Regions from separate parts of the Streptomyces sp. NPDC050759 genome, predicted to be linked through region 1. Evidence: riboswitches for the same ligand, from Rfam matches in the RefSeq annotation. Region 1 holds a riboswitch; each other region holds the start of a gene.
The links. Region 1 has a riboswitch for S-adenosylmethionine ahead of thrC (threonine synthase). Riboswitches for the same ligand answer to the same signal wherever they lie in the genome.

Region 2: linked by a shared signal. The riboswitch ahead of ACIBJB_RS00805 (aminotransferase class V-fold PLP-dependent enzyme) and the one ahead of thrC (threonine synthase) in region 1 are both predicted to bind S-adenosylmethionine.
Region 3: linked by a shared signal. The riboswitch ahead of ACIBJB_RS41240 (putative leader peptide) and the one ahead of thrC (threonine synthase) in region 1 are both predicted to bind S-adenosylmethionine.
Region 4: linked by a shared signal. The riboswitch ahead of ACIBJB_RS14485 (amino acid ABC transporter permease) and the one ahead of thrC (threonine synthase) in region 1 are both predicted to bind S-adenosylmethionine.

Annotation. Positions count from the first base shown of each region.
Region 1 is NZ_JBITGI010000022.1:151,055-153,247, reverse strand. Features, by position in the region: gene thrC (threonine synthase) at 1-984, opposite strand, end outside; SAM riboswitch class I at 1,002-1,160, opposite strand; gene ACIBJB_RS42070 (glucosyl-3-phosphoglycerate synthase) at 1,298-2,193, shown strand, end outside.
Region 2 is NZ_JBITGI010000001.1:178,933-181,125, reverse strand. Features, by position in the region: gene trpD (anthranilate phosphoribosyltransferase) at 1-551, shown strand, start outside; SAM riboswitch class IV at 623-739, shown strand; gene ACIBJB_RS00805 (aminotransferase class V-fold PLP-dependent enzyme) at 860-2,193, shown strand, end outside.
Region 3 is NZ_JBITGI010000021.1:151,693-153,885, reverse strand. Features, by position in the region: gene ACIBJB_RS41250 (hypothetical protein) at 210-443, shown strand; gene ACIBJB_RS41245 (hypothetical protein) at 521-769, shown strand; SAM riboswitch class IV at 780-889, shown strand; gene ACIBJB_RS41240 (putative leader peptide) at 917-1,039, shown strand; gene ACIBJB_RS41235 (DUF1684 domain-containing protein) at 1,248-2,072, shown strand; gene ACIBJB_RS41230 (LLM class flavin-dependent oxidoreductase) at 2,121-2,193, shown strand, end outside.
Region 4 is NZ_JBITGI010000004.1:214,498-216,690, forward strand. Features, by position in the region: gene ACIBJB_RS14480 (amino acid ABC transporter ATP-binding protein) at 1-160, opposite strand, end outside; gene ACIBJB_RS14485 (amino acid ABC transporter permease) at 157-1,140, opposite strand; SAM riboswitch class IV at 1,477-1,586, opposite strand; gene ACIBJB_RS14490 (glutathione S-transferase family protein) at 1,652-2,193, opposite strand, start outside.

The DNA of each region.
Region 1 (2,193 bases):
CGGACCGTCCGCCGGGTTCCCGATCGCGAGGGACTTGGCGATGGTGTTCGGCTTCTGGGGCCGGACCACGTCGTGGCCCGCCTTGTACGCGACCGACACCGGCGAGCACCCCTCGGCCTGCGCGCCGAAGATCTTGTACGGCTTGTCCTCGACGAGCCCGAGCTTGATCAGCTCCTGCAGCCCCTTGTCGATCTTCGTGAGCTGCGAGCCGGAGGCGATCGGCACGACCAGCTGGTCGGGGAGCTGCCAGCCCAGCTGCTCGCAGATCTCGTACGCCAGGGTCTTGGACCCCTCCGCGTAGTACGGCCGCAGGTTCACGTTGACGAAGCCCCAGCCCTCGCCGGCCGGGTCGCCGATCAGCTCGGAGCAGAAGCGGTTCACGTCGTCGTAGTTGCCCTCGATACCGACGAGCTCGCCGCCGTAGATCGCGGCCATGACGACCTTGCCCTGCTCCAGGTCGTGCGGGATGAACACGCAGGAACGGAACCCGGCCCGGGCCGCGGCGGCACCCACGGCGCCGGCGAGGTTGCCGGTGGAGGAGCAGGAGAGTGTGGTGAAGCCGAAGACGCGAGCGGCCTCGATGGCCTGCGCGACGACCCGGTCCTTGAAGGAGTGCGTCGGGTTGCCGGAGTCGTCCTTCACGAAGAGCTTGCCGGCGTCGACACCCAGCTCGCGGGCGAGGTTGTCGGCCTTGACGAGCTTGGTCCAGCCGGGGTTGATGTTCGGCTTGTCCGCCACGTCCGCGGGGACGGGCAGCAGCGGGGCGTAGCGCCAGATGTTCGCGGGTCCCGCCTCGATCTGCTTGCGGAGCTCCTCGGTGTCGTAGGCCGAGAAGTCGTACGCGATCTCGAGCGGGCCGAAACACTCCTCGCAGGCGAAGACCGGGCCGAGCGGGACGCGGTGGCCGCATTCGCGGCAGCTCAGCGCCGCGGCGGGACCAAGGTCGACGGAGTTCGTGGTGCTTGCAACAGTCTGCACAGCCATGGAGGCGAGGCCCTTTCTCCTCATCTTCCTCACGACGCATCTCGCCGTGAGACGGATTTGGCACCTTCCCGAGTCGGGAGCCTCGCGGAAACGATCGTCAGCGATCGCTACGAGAACCGACTGGAGGGTTGCCGGGGCTTCATCGGGCCGTATCCCTCTGCCCCTCTGGATGAGCGGTATGAAGTTGTGAACGACGGGCCACCCAGGACATGCGATGGTCATCCGCGTTGTTCAAGACTGTAACCGACGGCCAGGACAGTTGAGAGAGACGTCCGAACCGCGAGATGGATCAAAGGCAGAGGAGCCGCGCACTGTGCTGAACGAAGTCGAGCGCTGGCTGGCCACGCGTTCCTGGTCCGTGACCGATCGCCCGCTGCACCGGATCATGGCGGCGAAGCGGGGCACGGGCCGGACGGTCAGTGTTGTCCTGCCCGCCCTCAACGAGGAGGAGACGGTCGGTGACATCGTCTCCGTGATCCGTCATGACCTCATGCAGCAGGTCCCGCTCGTCGACGAGATCGTCGTCGTCGACTCGGGATCGACCGACCGCACCTCCGAGGTCGCCGCCGCGGCCGGTGCGCGGGTCGTCCACCGCGACGACATCCTCCCGCGCATACCCGCCGTGCCCGGCAAGGGCGAGGTCCTGTGGCGCTCCCTGCTCGCCACCTCGGGGGACATCGTCTGTTTCATCGACGCCGACCTGAAGGAGTTCTCCTCGGACTTCGTCTCCGGCATCGTGGGCCCGCTGCTCACCGACCCCGAGGTCGACCTGGTCAAGGGCATGTACGACCGTCCGCTGGGCGGCGCTGCCGGGCAGGGCGGCCGGGTGACCGAGCTGATGGCGCGCCCGCTGCTGAACATGCACTGGCCGCAGCTGGCCGGTTTCGTGCAGCCGCTGGGCGGCGAGTACGCGGCCCGGCGCTCGCTGCTGGAACAGCTCCCGTTCCCCGTCGGCTACGGCGTCGAACTGGGCATGCTGGTCGACGCCCTGCACCTGGTGGGCCTGGACGCGCTCGCCCAGGTCGACGTCGGTGTGCGCAAGCACCGTCACCAGGACGGGCAGGCCCTGGGCCGGATGTCCGCCGCGATCTACCGCACCGCCCAGCTGAGGCTGGCCCGCGGCCATATGATCCGGCCCTCCCTCACCCAGTTCGAGCGGGGCCGGGACGGCTTCGAGCCGCGTACGTACTCCGTGGACACGGAGGAGCG
Region 2 (2,193 bases), on a different contig from region 1:
CGCTGCGTCATGTGGCCGCCGCACGAGGGCAGTTGGGGATCCGGACCACCTTCAACGCGCTCGGTCCGCTGACCAACCCGGCCAAGGTGAAGGCGCAGGCCGTGGGCGTCGCCGACCCCCGCCTGGCGCCGCTCATCGCCGGCGTCCTGGCCGAGCGGGGCAACTCCTCCCTCGTCTTCCGCGGCGACGACGGTTTCGACGAGCTGACCACGACGTCCACGTCCCGGGTGTGGGTCGTGCGCGACGGCAAGGTCACCGAGCAGAGCTTCGACCCGCGGGACGTCGGCCTCGAGCTGGTCCCGGTGGAGGCACTGCGGGGCGCGGACCCGTCGTACAACGCGGAGGTCGCGCGGCGGCTGCTGGACGGCGAGAAGGGCCCGGTCCGGGACGCCGTACTGCTGAACTCGGCGGCGGCGCTGGTGGCGCTGGACCCGGGTTCGGGGACGCTGGCCGAGCAGATCGGCGCCGCGATGACGAGGGCCGCCGAGTCGATCGACTCCGGGTCCGCCAGGCGCACGTTGGATCGCTGGGTGGCCGCGAGCAACGCGTAGCGGGCATCGCGGTCCCGTCATCCGGACACGGGTTGCGGGACCGCGATCACCTCACGTACGTTTCTGAACCAGGTCATGAGTGACAGTCATGAGGCCCCGGCCGACTGTCCGGCAACCCTCCGTCCGTGGCGGGGTGCCCCGGGTGAAGACCAGGCCGTAGGCAGCGAGGTCTACGGCAAGCGCGGGCCCCTCTCGAAACCAGGGGTCCTGGTCATTCGAGGGAGTCTTCCGTGAGCAAGCGAATGCGATAGGGCGCCGAGCCCCGCCTCCGCACACCCATCTCACCTTTCTTGTCACGGGAGTTCCCCATGTCTGTCTCCACCGCTGCCCCCGCCCGGACCATTTGTGCCCAGCTGCCCGTTCTGGGCCGGGATGTCACCGTCCCGCTCGTCACCGGCGGCGAGGTCACCTACGCGGCCCTCGACTACGCGGCCAGCGCCCCCGCCCTCCAGCGGGTCTGGGACGACGTGGCGGCCTACGCGCCCTACTACGGCAGCGTGCACCGCGGCGCCGGCTACCTCTCGCAGCTGTCGACCGACCTCTTCGAGAACGCCCGCAGGACCGTCACCGAGTTCCTCGACTGCCGCGACGACGACCAGCTGGTCTTCACCCGGTCGACCACCGACTCGCTCAACCTCCTCGCCGCCGCCCTCCCCGCCGACTGCCAGGTCTTCGTCTTCGAGACCGAGCACCACGCCTCGCTGCTGCCGTGGCAGGACGCCCGCGTCACCTACCTCGACGCGCCGCGCACCCCGCGGCAGGCCGTCGAGACCCTGGAGAAGGCCCTCGCCGACCGCGACCCCCAGGGCCCGGCCCTGGTCTGCGTCACCGGTGCCTCCAACGTCACCGGTGAGCTGTGGCCCGTACGGGAGCTTGCGGCGGCCGCTCACTCCCACGGCGCCCGCATCGTGCTCGACGCGGCCCAGCTGGCCCCGCACCACCCGCTGAGCGTCCGTGACCTCGACGTCGACTGGGTCGCCTTCTCCGGCCACAAGCTCTACGCCCCCTTCGGCTCGGGCGTCCTGGCCGGCCGCGCCGACTGGCTGCAGGCCGCGGATCCCTACCTCGCGGGCGGCGGCGCCAGCCGCAAGGTCACACGGCGCGAGGACGGGGGAGTGGACGTGGAGTGGCACGAGAGCGCCGCCCGCCACGAGGCCGGCTCGCCGAACGTCATCGGCGCCTACTCCATCGCCTCCGCCTGCCGGGCGCTCACCGAGGCCGGCTTCGACACCCTGGTCGCCCGCGAGCAGCACCTGATCGAGAAGGTGCGGGCGGGCCTCGCCGAGGTCCCCGAGGTCCGCGTGCTCTCGCTCTTCGGCGACGACGCCCCCCGCGTCGGCGTGCTCTCCTTCGTCGTCGAGGGCTGGAACAGCTCCCACTTCGCCGCCGCCCTCTCCGCCGAGTACGGCATCGGCGTCCGCGACGGCCTCTTCTGCGCCCACCCCCTCGTCCGCACCCTCCTCGGCAGCGACCCGCAGTCCCAGGGCGAGTGCGGCGCCCCCGAGGCCGCGCCCGGCGAGAAGTCGCTCAACGCGATCCGGGTGAGCTTCGGCGCGGGCACACCGGACGAGCACGTGGAGCGGTTCGTGCGGGCCGTGAAGGAACTGGTCGAGGACGGTGCGAAGTGGACGTACCGCACCGA
Region 3 (2,193 bases), on a different contig from region 1:
GCGCGCGACGGGCGGCAGCCGCTCATTCGCGTCAGCACCGTATGGGGCGGGCGACTTGCCCTGCACGTAGACAAGTTGCTCTCGTGCCGGTGACCGCAACCGCCTTGCCTTTGACGCGCACGTCAGGGGTTAGCGTCTGCGCGCCTCCAGCCGGACCGGTCCGGCTGCACAGACCGCGCTCACCCTCCAACCCGTCCAGGAGCCCCGACATGGCCGATGTCCTGCCCTCCACGACCCGTGAGATTCTGCTGGCCGACATCCCCGACGGGCTGCCACGGCCCGAGGACTTCGCGGTCACGCAGAAGCCGGTCCCCGTCCCCGGTCCAGGACAAGTCGTCGTCCGGAACCCGGCGGCGCGGCCGTCGCCCTCGCCGCGCCGCGCACCGCGCTCCCTCTGCTGCTCGCCGCCGTTCAGCTCCTGTCCGGTGCCGCCGCCGGGCTGACCGTCTCCCCCAACCAGGCCCTGGTTCTTCAGCATGCCCCGGCCGAGGCCGCGGGAGTCGCCGGTGGCATTCTCCAGATGGCCCAGCGGATCGCCGCGGCCGTCGCCCTGAGCGCCATCTCCGGGAGCTATCTGCACGGCACGTCGGGATCAACCGGCGGCCCCCGTACGGCATTCGCCCACGCGACTCTCCTCTGTGCCGCTCTGCTCACCGCGGCCGCCGTCCTGTCACTGCTGCGCCCCCGCCTCACGGCCCGTCAACCCGTCCTCAGCTACCCGGACCAGGACACCCGGGCCCCGTTGACTGATTACGACGGAGGTAGATAACGTTTCACATGGCATTGAGTGTCAGCATCAAGCCCTGGCTTGCTGACCGGCAACCCTCCGACGCGGTGGGGTGCTCCAGGTGAAAGCCCGGCCGGGTCGCCGACCCGGCAAGCGCGTGGCTCCGTCGCAGGGGCCGGACAAGGAGGAGTGAGCGTGCGGTACAGCAGCGTCTCGAGTTCCTCCATTCCGGCTACGGCGACTCTCCCCCGCTTCTCCCGTCGACGTCACATCGACCTGCAGCGCATCACCAGCTGCCTGTGTCATGGCTGACTGGGTCCCGTCGACCGTCTGAAGACGTTCACCGCTGGTGCGCCTGAAGCCGCTCACCGCTGGTACGTCTGAAGCCGCTCACCGCCGGTTTTGACACCCGCGGCAACTCCTGAGCCTGTTCCCTCTCGGCGCTCTCACACCGTGCCGCTCCTTTCGTGAGCGACACCATCCCCTCATCTCCATGCCCGCATCCGTAGAAGGAGCACGCATGACCGTTCAGGACACCCCCGCAGACCTGTCCGCCTTCGCCCACGACTGGCAGGAGTGGCACACCAGGCAGGAGGCACGCCTGGCCGACCCGCACGGATTCCTCGCGATCACCGGCCTGCACTGGCTCGTCGACGAGCCGCAGCGCTTCCCCGACGCTCCGGGCTCCTGGTCGACCGGCGCCGACGGGGTCGTCGTGGTCCTCGACGACGGCGAGGAACTGGTCGTCGACGGCACCCCCGTGCGCGGCGAGCACCGCTTCGGGGTGCTGCCGGAGCGCGGCGGAGTGAACGTGGCCTGGGGCGACGCGGTGATCGAGGTGGCCAAGCGCGGCGGACACGACATCGTCCGTCCCCGGCACCCGGAGGCACCCCTGCGCGCCGCCTTCACCGGCACCCCCGCCTACGCCCCGCACCCGCGCTGGTCCGTGACCGGCCGGTACACGGCCTTCGACGAGCCGCGGCCCACTACCGTGGGCGCCGCGGTCGAGGGCCTTGAGCACGTGTACGACGCGCCGGGGCGGATCGAATTCGAGCTGGACGGACGGGAGTTGGCCCTGACCGCGTTCTCCGGACACGCTCCGGGCAGTCTGCTGGTGCTGTTCACCGACGCGACCTCCGGGGTCACCACCTACGCGGCCAACCGGGCCCTCGCCCTCGACCCGCCCGCCGCCGACGGCACGGTCGTCCTGGACTTCAACAGGGCGGCGAACCTGCCGTGCGCCTACACCGATCTGGCCACCTGCCCGCTGCCGCCGGCCGAGAACCGGCTGCCCGTGGCGATCGAGGCCGGGGAGAGGATCCCCCGCGAGCGGGGCGGGTCCTGAGCACCTGGCGCCACCGAGACGACCACGACCAAGAGGGGCGGACACCGCATGAGCACCCCCGCGATCAACTCGCTGGCCTTTCTCACCCCGGGCAACTTCGCCGACGACGACCCGTACACCG
Region 4 (2,193 bases), on a different contig from region 1:
GGTTGATGACCCTGAGGAGCGTGGACTTCCCGGACCCCGACGGGCCGAGGATGACGGTGACCTCGCCGGGGCGCACGGTCAGGTCGACACCGTCCAGGACCCGGTGGGCGCCGTACCACTTGTGCACACCGTGCACCTCGACGGCTGTCGCGGCGGTCATACGGCGGCCTCCCTGCGCATGCGGGCCCGCAGGTCGGTGAGACCGGCGCGCAGTTTCTGGAGCGGGGTCGGCGGCAGGGAGCGGGTGGCGCCCCGGGCGTAGTACCGCTCGACATAGAACTGAACGACGGACACCGCGCTGGTGAGGATCAGGTACCAGACGGTGGCGACCAGGAGCAGCGGCACGATGTCGCCGGGGTAGGTGGAGCCCATGGACTGCACGGTGCCGAACAGGTCGAGCAGCGAGACGTAGAAGACCAGCGAGGTGCTCTTGACGAGGCCGATGAGCTGGTTGACGTAGTTGGGGGTGATCGAGCGCAATGCCTGCGGGAAGACGATCTTCCGGAACTGGTAGCCCTTGGGCAGCCCGAGTGCCGAGGCCGCTTCGTGCTGGCCCTGGTCGACGGAGAGGATGCCGCCACGGACGACCTCCGCGGCGTAGGCGGCCTCATTGAGGCTGAGGCCGATCACCGCGATGACCATGTCGGTGGCGAGCCGAGACTCGTCGAAGGAGAAGAAGGCCGGCCCGAAGGGGACGCCGACGCTCAGCGTCTTGTACAGGGCGCTGAAGTTGTAGAGGAACAGCAGAAGGACGATCAGGGGAATGGAGCGCAGAGCCCACACATAGGTCCAGCTCACCGCCCGCAGCACCGGGCTCTTCGAGAGCCGGGCCAGGGCGAGCAGAATGCCGCCGAGGAGGCCGAGGACCGCGCTGTAGGCGGTGACTTCCAGGGTGATCACAAGCCCGTCGAGGACGGTCGGCCGCAGGAACCAGTAGCCGAACCGGTCCCACTGGTAGAACGGGTTGGTCACCAGGCCGTGGACGAACTGGGCCATCAGGACCAGGACGACGGCGCTGGCGATCCAGCGGCCCGGTCGCCTCAGCGGCAGAACTCGCTGCGCTGCCAAGGGCTTTGACGGGGTGTCGGGCTGGGGCGGTGCCTCGGTGACGGACACTGCGGCACCTGGGAGTTCACTCATGAGGGGGCTCCGGCGGAGTCGGGTGTCCCCTGGGGCACGGCGAACACGCGTACTACTTCGGCAGTACGGGACGCTCGGGCACCGGGGGCTGGGCGGACGACGGCACACCGCGGGCGCGGTGTTCGTCAGGAACGCGGGGGCTGCGGAGGCGGAGGGTCAGCCTCGACAGCGGGCACGGCCCGGTGCGGTACACAGTGCGCTGTTCACGCGGAGCAGATCGACGGCGCGATCGGCGACGAGAGGGTTCGGGTACGGCCGTACGCAGCCCTGCGGGCGGCGCGTGGCCGTCCTGGGAGCTGCGTACATGGCGTCACCGTCACTGTTCCGGCCCTGTGGGCCTCGCGCTTACCGAAACGTCATCCGGTCCGGTCGTCACCTGGGGCACCCCACCGCGGTGCGAGGGTTGCCGGTCAGCAAGCCAGGGCTTGTCGCTGACGCTCATGACCGTTCTGGGCAGTAGTCAAGACAATGGCTCGAACGTATGTCAACGCCGGTCCACCTGATGGAACGGCTAACGGGTGGCGTGGGCCGCCCAGTCGAGGATCTGGACGGCCGCTCCGGCGGCCTCCAGGCCCTGGCAGTGGGCGTGGTGGCGGCGTTCGATGCCGTCGAGGTCGAGGTGCCTGCCGAAGGCCGGGTGGGCGGCGAGCCGGCGGGCGTAGGCCCAAAGGGTGGGATGGTCGGCGATGCGCTGGACGGCGGCGGCGTCCAGATGGTTGCGGTGCACGGTGTCGAGCTGGACCAGGGCGGCCCACAACTCGACGTCGGCGGCGGTGACTTCGTCGCGGATCAGGTAGGCGCGGCCGACCAGCCAGCGGTCGAGGGCGCCGAGGTTGTCCAGCAGCGTGGTCAGCGCGCTCTCACATTCCGCCGGCTCCTGGCCGGCCGACCCCGCCCGCTGCGCCGCCTCCTCGATCCCGTCCGCGCACATCCGCTCCACGGCCTCGATCTCCGACTCCGCCCCGCACGGGTGGAGGGTCGGACCGCCGGTGGCGAAGCGGCGGGCGAGGTCGCGCATGATGTCCGGGGCGTACGTGCTCACGATCCGTCCGG